One region of the Lachnospira sp. genome, then DNA from elsewhere that is predicted to be linked to it. Evidence: predicted binding sites of a transcription regulator. Region 1 holds the regulator's gene; each other region holds the start of a gene.
What was found. Region 1 encodes Rex, which represses fermentation and respiration genes when NADH is low (regulators of the CRP and FNR family bind a similar motif). Its sites were predicted from a motif close to ATTGTTAANTANTTAACAAT; they were not measured.

Region 1 (3,266 bases):
AAGGCCTAGGGCCTTTAACATTTCCTGCTGTGTCTCATTTTGCTTAGTAAATTTACTGCCAAGCAAAAGGATGTCTAAATTCGTGTAACCTGCCAAATAAAGCATTCTAGCTACTGCTAGGGCATCTGCCCCATTATTTCCTGCAGCGGCAGTAATAAAGAATTTATCCTTTTCCTTAAAGTCCTTTATTATTTCATTAAAGGCTGTTTTTGCTGCCTCTTCCATAAGCAAAAGAGAAGGGACCTTTAAAATATCTATCGTATATTTATCGATAGCTGCTGCCTGATTACTATCAATTAGTTCAATCTTCATTTTTCCTGTCTCCCATTATTTTAAAGTCGCCATTTAACTTATCTAGTTCGTTACTAAAGTCCGGGCCAAAGATATCGTGCATATAGGTATACATTTTCTCATTAGCCTCTTCCTTATCCTGTCTTATAACGATGTTCTTCTTTAACTTGATTCTTGTTTGATCTATTAGTTTAGACAAAAGCTCAATATCCTCTGCGTTGTTATTAAGCCTTTCATAGACCACCTTTAGCGTTTCCGCAATTAAGTGCTTGTTAGCATTGGCAAGCTCCTTTGGAAAATCTAAAGCCTCATCTTCAAGTTTAGCAATCTTATCCTTTGCCTCTTGAATTAGACGCTGATTTTGCTCCATCTTCTTTTTCTTGGCCTCACTATTATCATCATCCTCCATGGCCTCAACTACTTCCTGGATTAGCTGATTTTTAATCTTTTTGACCTCTTTTATATCATTGTGAGCTTGTCCTTGTTGCTTTAATAATTCATTGACTTCTTTTTCCCAGTATTTAATCTCGTCTGTTTTATATTTTGCAGGTATTAATTTGTACCATCTCTCATCTAAAGTAAGGATGGGAACTCCTGCAATTCCCTCTAAATCCTTGATCTTCTCATACGAAAAATTTGTCATTTATATCCCCCAAAAATAACTAAGATTATTTATATTTTAATTATCTTACATTCTAAAAAAGAAAACAAGAAAATTAATATAAAATAAAAAGAACCTAGATTATAGGTTTGGCTTTTAAAAGCCTATCCTAGCTCTAGGTTCTTAATAATTTCTCTTTAATTAATAGCTCTTAGTGTTTCTCTTGATTAGCTATTGCATAAGAAAGTCTCATTAAACTTTCTGATAAATGAACGTTCTCAACAATAACGTCCTTTGGAAGATTTAAATCTACTGGTGCAAAGTTCCAAATTGCCTTAATTCCCGCCTCAACAACGATATTAGCAACTTCCTTAGCAGCTACCTTAGGTAGTGTAAGAGCTACGATTTCAATATTGTTGTCCTTAATAAACTGGGCAATTCCCTCAGAGTTATAAACCTTAACTCCTGCAACTTCTTTTCCAGCAACTTCAGGGTTATTATCAAATAAGCCCTTGATTACAAATCCACGCTTAGAAAAGTCTGAATAATTACAAATAGCGCGACCAATATTACCAGCACCAACTACAATCATGTTATGTGGTTCGTCTACGCCTAAAATCTTACCAATCTTGTCATAAAGATACTTAACATTATAACCGTATCCCTGCTGGCCAAAGCCACCAAAATTATTAAGATCTTGTCGAATCTGAGAAGCTGTTACTTTCATCTTCTCACTTAATTCTTTAGAAGAAATGCGCTGTACATCATTCTCAACCAGCTCACCAAGATATCTATAATACCTTGGCAGTCTTCTAATAACAACCGCCGATATCTTCTTTTCTTCTTTCTCTTCCATATCCTTACTCCATTCTTACTTCTATATAAATCATCAAGTGCTAAACTTGCGATGTATTTGTGCTTCTTGCATTATATACTAATGTTAAAAAAATGTCAAAATACATTTATCACAATTTAACCGAGCACTCTTTTAGCAATATCTACAGACTCCTTAGCATCGGCTGCATAAAAATCTGCATCTATTTCTTTTGCATATTCTGGGGTCAGTACAGCACCACCTACCATGACCTTACAATCAAGATTATTTTCACGAATAAGCTGAATTGTTTCCTTCATAGAAACAAGAGTTGTAGTCATAAGCGCTGATAGGCCGCAAAGGTGAACATCATTATCTCTAATAGCGTTAACAACATCCTCGTATGGCACATCCTTACCTAAATCAATAACCTCATAGCCATAGTTTTCAAGTAATACCTTAACAATATTTTTTCCAATATCATGAACATCGCCTTTAACTGTGGCAATGACAATCTTTCCCTTTGAAACTGTCTCATCACTATCTTTATTAAGGGTTTCCTTAATTACATCAAAGGCCTCTGATGCTACTGAAGCTGCCATAATTAGCTGAGGTAGGAATAGAGTTCCTTTTTCAAATTCCACGCCAATCTCATCAAGGGCTGGAATTAAGGACTTATTTACAATGTCCATGGAATCCATCTTAGTTAGTAACTCTCTTGTTACTGCTGCACCTTCACTTTTAAGGCCCTTCTTTACAGCATAAGCTAAATCTGAAAGCTCGTAATTTCCTTTCTTTTCCTGAAGGTTAATATTAGTGTTTGCGCTTGGATTATTTCCTGCTGTCTTTGCTTCTGATACAGGAACTATCTTAGTTTGAGGCATATTTGCATAGGCTGCCACATAATCTACTGAGTTCTCATCAAAGCAAGCAAGTACCTTAAAGGCTCTAATTGCTCCCATCATCTCAGGAAGGTTTGGATTAATAATACATAAATCTAAACCTGCCTGAAGAGCCATGGTTAAGAAAATGTGATTAACTAATACACGATTTGGCAAACCAAAGGAAATATTAGAAACACCAAGAATTGTCTTAAGTCCTAGCTCATTCTTAACTGTTTGTAGGGCTTTAAGCGTTTCTCTTGCCCCTTCCTGTTCTGCTGAAACTGTTAAGGTAAGGCAATCAATGTAAATATCCTTCTTATCAATTCCAATGCTTGTGGCTCTATCTAAAATCTTTTTTGCAATCTTTACTCTATCCTCGCCCTTCTTTGGAATTCCATCTTCATCAAGAGCTAGACCAATTACTGCTGCACCGTATTTCTTACAGATTGGCAATATATTTTTTAAGGACTCCTCTTCACCATTAACAGAGTTTACTAGGGCTCTACCGTTGTAAACTCGAAGGGCAGCCTCTAAAACTAAAGGATCTGTGGAATCAATCTGGAGAGGCACATCAACCACTGACTGTAGGGCTTTAATTGTGTCCACCATCATCTCCACTTCATCAATACCTGGCACGCCTACATTTACATCTAAAATGTCAGCACCGGCGCTAGTT
Region 2 (3,266 bases), on a different contig from region 1:
TCTGTATATTCACGATTCTGCCTTATTACCACACCCTTTTCACCCTTATCAGTAATTACTGTAATGCCAACAGGGAAGGCTGCCACGGAGTCTAATAATTTTTCTGTAATAGCCGCGTCAAATGTAGTTCCTGCGTGCACCTTCAGATACTCAATGGCCTCATAAATCTTTAATTTTCTGTTTCCGATTCCACTTATGAGACTATCAAATTCATCACATATTGATACGAGTTTTACCTCTGACCTTAGTTTATCACCTGTTTGCTGAAAAGGATAGCCTGAACCATCAATTCTTTCATGATGAAGTAAAATAATCTCCTTTGCCACATCTGTTATCCAAGTTTCATCCTGAAGAGAACTATAGCCAAATATAGTGTGTTTCTTGTATTCAATGGCATCTTTGTCGGACATATCGGACTCTGTCACATTTATATAAGGTACCTTAATATAGCGCAAACCTATATCGTGAAGGATTGCACCAAGAGATACATTTCTAACCTGTTTCTCGCTCATTCTTAGACGTAGAGCCATAATTGTAGAGAGGGAGCACACATTTAAACAATGAGTATACATATCTGTACTGACATTTCGAATCTCCGTAATGTTAGTAATTACCTCTGGTTCCTCAAGTACAGAGTCAATGATTCTCTCCGCTTCTCTTCCGATTTGCTTAAGTTCCTCATTGTGTTTGTAAATGTGCTTCTCTAAAACAGATTTGATTACTTCTCTAGAATTTTCAATTGTTTCCTCAACCTTATAAACATGTACAGTTTCCCCTTGTTTAGGAATTTCTACATGATTTTCTTCCTTAGTTTCATTAACAAGATCGTCCTTAATATAGACTTCATACAAACCTATATTGTGGATACGGTTTATTAAATCACTTGTGAGCACCACATCTGCGTGAATTAATACGATGTCGTTGTCAGAAACTACAGGTAATGCCAATATTTCATTGCCTTTTAAGCTATCTACACTCACCTTTTTCATAGCCTACCCCACTTAATGCTGCATTTGATCTGGTTTATAAAATTATCACGTTCAAGTACTTTATATCTATGTATACCTTCTGTTAATTTTTTAGCATAAAAATATAGCTAGCACTTGCAATTAATTATAAAATAACATATATTTAATAATATATCAATTAGTTGTGGAATAAAAAAAATATTACTAGTAAATGTACAAATTTTTAGGTGAAATTGCTTGTTATTTTTTTAACAGTTTCTATTGACACGGGTTATTTCTCATGGTATATTGACCTTGTTAATTAATTATCAAACTTCGTTAGAAAAGTAACTTTTCCTTTAGAGCTACTTTTTACCTAAATTAGAAGCGTAAAGCGCTGCTTACGTTTCTAAAGAATTTATTTACGATATGAAATATAGACCTCCCTTAATTAGCAACAACGTTTTATCTATATTTCTTTATCCGGGTCGTAAGTCAAATTTATTGGCAGCGCAGAAATGAGGAGATTATGTCAGAGAAACAGAAAACATTAGTCGTTGACACAGTCGAAGCTCTTGAAGAAAAGCTTAATTCAGTAAGAAAAGCACAGCGTGAATTCGCTACATTTTCTCAGGAACAGGTAGACAAGATTTTTAGAGCAGCAGCTCTTGCAGCTAACAAGGAAAGAATTCGTCTTGCTAAGTTAGCAGTTGAAGAAACAGGAATGGGTATCGTTGAAGATAAGGTTATCAAGAACCATTTCGCTTCTGAGTATATCTACAATAAGTACAAGGACACAAAGACTTGTGGTGTTCTTGAAAGAGATACAGCTGCTGGTATTACTAAGATTGCAGAGCCTATCGGTGTTGTTGCTGCTGTTATTCCAACAACAAACCCTACATCAACTGCTATTTTTAAGACATTAGTATCTTTAAAGACTCGTAATGGTATTATCATCAGTCCTCACCCAAGAGCTAAGGGTTCAACAATTGAAGCTGCTAGAGTAGTTCTTGAGGCTGCAGTTAAGGCTGGTGCTCCAGAAGGTATCATTGGTTGGATTGATGTTCCATCTCTTGACTTAACAAATATGCTTATGAAGGAAGCTGATATCATCCTTGCAACTGGTGGTCCTGGTATGGTTAAGTCAGCTTACTCATCAGGAACTCCTGCACTCGGTGTTGGTGCTGGTAACACTCCTGCAATCATTGATGAAACAGCAGATATTACATTAGCTGTTAACTCAATCATTCATTCTAAGACATTTGATAATGGTATGATTTGTGCTTCAGAACAGTCAGTAATCGTTGATAAGAAGATTTACGATGCTGTTAAGAAGGAATTTGAAGACAGAGGATGCTATTTCTTAAATAAGACAGAAACAGAAAAGGTTAGAAAGACTATCCTTATTAACGGTGCCTTAAATGCTAAGATCGTTGGTCAGAAGGCTGCTACTATTGCTGGTCTTGCTGGTGTTAAGGTTCCAGAAGATACAAAGATTATTATCGGTGAAGTTACTTCAGTTGATATTTCTGAAGAATTTGCTCATGAGAAGCTTTCACCAGTTCTTGCTATGTACAAGGCTGATGACTTCGAAGATGCTATGGATAAGGCTTCACACTTAATCGCTGATGGTGGTTTTGGTCATACTTCTTCACTTTATATCAACATTCCTACACAGCAGGAAAAGATTGCTAAGTGGTCAGAAGCTATGAAGACTTGCCGTTGCTTAATTAACACACCTTCTTCACAGGGTGGTATCGGTGATATCTATAACTTCACTCTTACTCCTTCACTTACTCTTGGTTGTGGTTCTTGGGGTGGTAACTCAGTTTCAGAAAACGTTGGAGTTAAGCACCTTATTAATATCAAGAATGTCGCTGAGAGGAGAGAAAATATGCTTTGGTTTAGAGCACCTGAAAAGGTTTACTTCAAGAAGGGTTGTCTTCCAGTAGCTCTTGATGAATTAAAGAACGTTATGGGTAAGAAGAAGGCCTTCATCGTAACTGATCAGTTCCTTTACAAGAACGGTCATATTAAGAACATTACAGATAAGCTCGATGAAATGGGTATCCAGTATACTTGCTTCTATGATGTAGCTCCAGATCCAACACTTGCTTGTGCTAAGGCTGGTGCTGAAGCTATGAGATTATTTGAACCAGATACAATCATTGCTATCGGTGGTGGTTCTGCTATGGATGCTGGTAAGATCATGTGGGTTATGTATGAGCATCCAGAAGCTGACTTCGAAGATATGGCAATGCGTTTCATGGATATTAGAAAGAGAATTTACACATTCCCTAAGATGGGTGAAAAGGCTTA
Region 3 (3,266 bases), on a different contig from region 1:
GGCAGGGTTCATAAAATTCTGTCCTAAACCACCAAATAACTGCTTAACAATAATAATTGCAAAAGCACAACCAACAATTTCAAATCCCACATTAAGTGTTGATGGGATATTAAGTGCAATAAGTAAACCAGTAACTGCAGCACTTAAGTCAGATACTGTAACTTTTAAATGCATAAAATACTGATATACGGCTTCAAAAGCTATACAAGCTACTACGCCGACAATAATACGAATTAATGCATCAAATCCAAAATTATAAATTCCAAATAGCGAAGCAGGTGTTAAGGCAATTAAAACATCGCGCATAACTGACTGAGTAGTTACCTTACTACGCACATGTGGATTAGTGGAAACGTTAAATTTCTCGCTCATGTTTTTATTCCTTTCTACTTCTTTCTTCTATTAGCTAAGACTCTCATTCTCATAGACTTAATCTGCTGTGTAAGAGGTCTCTTTGCTGGACATACATATGAACAGCTACCACACATTACACATTCCATACCATCAAACTTTGTAAATCCTTCTTCATCATTACGTGAAGCGAATTCAGCAAGCTTTGTTGGAAGTAAATGTTCTGGACATCCTTCAGCACATCTACCACATCTAATACATGCACTAGCATCAATCTTTGATACGATATCTTCTTCAAATACAAGTAAAGAAGAACTTCCCTTAACAACTGGTACATCAAGGCTATACATAGAGAAGCCCATCATAGGACCACCTGAGATGTACTTTTCTGGTTCGCCCACAGGACCGCCAGCAGCCTCAAGTAACTGTCTGTAGTTTGTACCAAGCCATACATAGAAGTTTCCAGGATTCTTAACGCCATCACCTGTAACTGTACAGATTCTCTTTGTAAGTGGTTTACCCTCAATTACTGCAAGGTAAATTGAAAATGCTGTATCAACATTATGTACGATACAACCAGCATCAGCTGGAAGCATAGACGAATTAATTTCTCTCTTAGTAGTAGCGTAAATTAAGCTACGTTCACCACCCTGAGGATACTTAGTCTTTAATTCCTTGACTTCAATATCAGCTTCTGATTCAACTAACTTCTTCATTTTCTTAATAGCTTCAGGCTTATTATCTTCGATAGCAATAATACCCTTAGCATGATCAAATAACTTAAGTGCAATCTTAAGACCCATTACAACCTTATCGCCTTCTTCTAAGAGTCTGCGATAATCTGATGTTAAGTATGGTTCACACTCTGCACCATTAATAATAATGTAATCAATATTCTCTGGATTTTTTGGTGATAACTTAACGTTAGTTGGGAAACCAGCTCCACCCATACCAACAACACCGGCAGCCTTAATTTTGTCTAAGATTTCTTCTCTAGTTAAATCTTCAAATTTAGACTCCTTATACTCTATCTCCTTATACTCTCCATCATTCTCAATAATGATAGAATTGCACTTGCCACCTGTTGCAAGTGTTCTAGGCTCGATTGCTTTAACAGTACCAGAAACAGATGAATGAATATTTGCGGATACGAATCCACCAGCTTCTGCGATTAGCTGACCAGCCAAAACATAGTCACCCTTGTTTACAAGAGGTTTGGCAGGTGCTCCAATGTGCTGTGAAAGCGGAAAAACCATCTCTCCTAGGGCAGGGAATAATTCCTTAATAGGCTTATCTTTAGATAACTCTTTGCCATCGAAAGGATGTATACCTCCCTTAAATGTACACTTTCCCATTGATTTCTCTCCTTTTTTTTAAAATTGCTCATGCCTAAAGTGTTTGTTATAAATCAAACAAAGTCCTTAAACGAAAAATAACTCACTAAAAGGCCTAAAAAATTAGAACTTTTGGTGAGTTAGATTTTGAGCACTTACCATTAAAGCTTAATGATAAATTTTAACTAAAATCTCTTTACTTGATTATTTTATATCATTAAGAAAAATAAATCTACTTTTTTTTGCATATATTTTCGTATATAATAGACAAAGAATGATATTTTCTTAACAGTGTTTTTTGTGAAATTTATATCAAGGGAGGCAACAAATTGTATACTGTAAACAAACAAATCGTTGATACAAATCTTTTAAAAAGTATAGATAATTTTTTAACAATATTTAATAAAAGTCGCACAAATACTGTGTTTTTCGATATAGAAACCACTGGTCTTTCCGCTAAAAATTCCATGATTTATCTCCTAGGTTACATCAAATTTAATGGTAAAAACTGGGAATTAAATCAGCTATTTTGTGAGAAGGCTGAGGATGAAATTGCCCTAATTTTAACCTTTAATAAGGTATTATCCGGAGTAAATGTACTAAATTTAGTACACTATAACGGGGACAGTTTTGACATTCCTTTCCTAAAAAAGAGGGCGAAATTTCACGAATTACCAATTGAGAAGGAATTCTTACAGGAAAATTCTTATGAATCTATGGATCTTTTTAAAATTATTAGAGCCTATAAAAATAAACTTCCCATTGAAAGCCACAAGCAAAAGGACGTGGAAAAGTATCTAGGCTATGAAAGAAAAGATAAATTTAGCGGTAAGGAGCTTATTAAGCTCTTTAAGGACTTTATTGCCTTTAAAGAGGAAGAAAAAAGAGAGTTAATCCTTTTACACAATCACGATGATTTAATGGGCATGCTTCATATATTACCTACTACTGCCCTAAGCCAGCTTGAATTTATAGCTAACAATAAGGTCTATCTAGAGAATCTACTTAATAGCGAAATAAATAAAGAGGCTAAGTTAGACTTTCTTCTAGAGGAAAAAGACTTACAATCAGAAATTAATCTTTCTTTTAAGCTTCTCGCCCCACTAGCTAGTGACTTTAATTTTAACTCTGACTACTTTTCTTTAAAAATAACTAAGGAAAATGTATCTATAAAGATAAAAGTAATTAAGACGGAGTTGAAGCATTTTTATAAAAACTATAAAGACTACTTCTTTATACCAAATGAGAATAAGGCAATACATAAATCTGTGGCCAACTATATTGATAAAGAGTTTAGAATAAAAGCGACAAAGGAGAATTGTTATATCTGTCATACTTCTAGATTTATTCCGGTCTTTGAGGAATTTGAGGAGATAAACATTTTCAAAGAAAGTTTTGAAAAAAATGACCTCTTTATGGAATTAAAGGATATGGAGACAATAAAAAAAGCGGCATACCTAAGTGTATTAATTAAGTACGCCGCTAATTCATATTAGTTTAAGTGCTAGTTTTCCCTTTCCCAAAAGAAAAGTTTAAGGCTTTAGGTCTTAGACTTTTCTATAGAAGAAGAGCTCGTCAAAA

Region 2: the regulator Rex is predicted to act here: its motif matches at 1,262-1,281, upstream of adhE (bifunctional acetaldehyde-CoA/alcohol dehydrogenase).
Region 3: the regulator Rex is predicted to act here: its motif matches at 1,983-2,002, upstream of rsxC (electron transport complex subunit RsxC).

What each region holds. Positions count from the first base shown of each region.
Region 1 is NZ_JAEEVD010000007.1:30,932-34,197, forward strand. It holds gene QVA17_RS03480 (NAD(P)H-hydrate dehydratase) at 1-312, opposite strand, end outside; gene QVA17_RS03485 (hypothetical protein) at 302-934, opposite strand; gene QVA17_RS03490 (redox-sensing transcriptional repressor Rex) at 1,104-1,748, opposite strand; gene QVA17_RS03495 (homocysteine S-methyltransferase family protein) at 1,865-3,266, opposite strand, start outside.
Region 2 is NZ_JAEEVD010000003.1:70,148-73,413, forward strand. It holds gene QVA17_RS02030 (HD-GYP domain-containing protein) at 1-989, opposite strand, end outside; gene adhE (bifunctional acetaldehyde-CoA/alcohol dehydrogenase) at 1,477-3,266, shown strand, end outside.
Region 3 is NZ_JAEEVD010000005.1:65,124-68,389, reverse strand. It holds gene QVA17_RS02945 (RnfABCDGE type electron transport complex subunit D) at 1-372, opposite strand, end outside; gene rsxC (electron transport complex subunit RsxC) at 387-1,706, opposite strand; gene QVA17_RS02935 (ribonuclease H-like domain-containing protein) at 2,015-3,181, shown strand; gene QVA17_RS02930 (CheR family methyltransferase) at 3,233-3,266, opposite strand, start outside.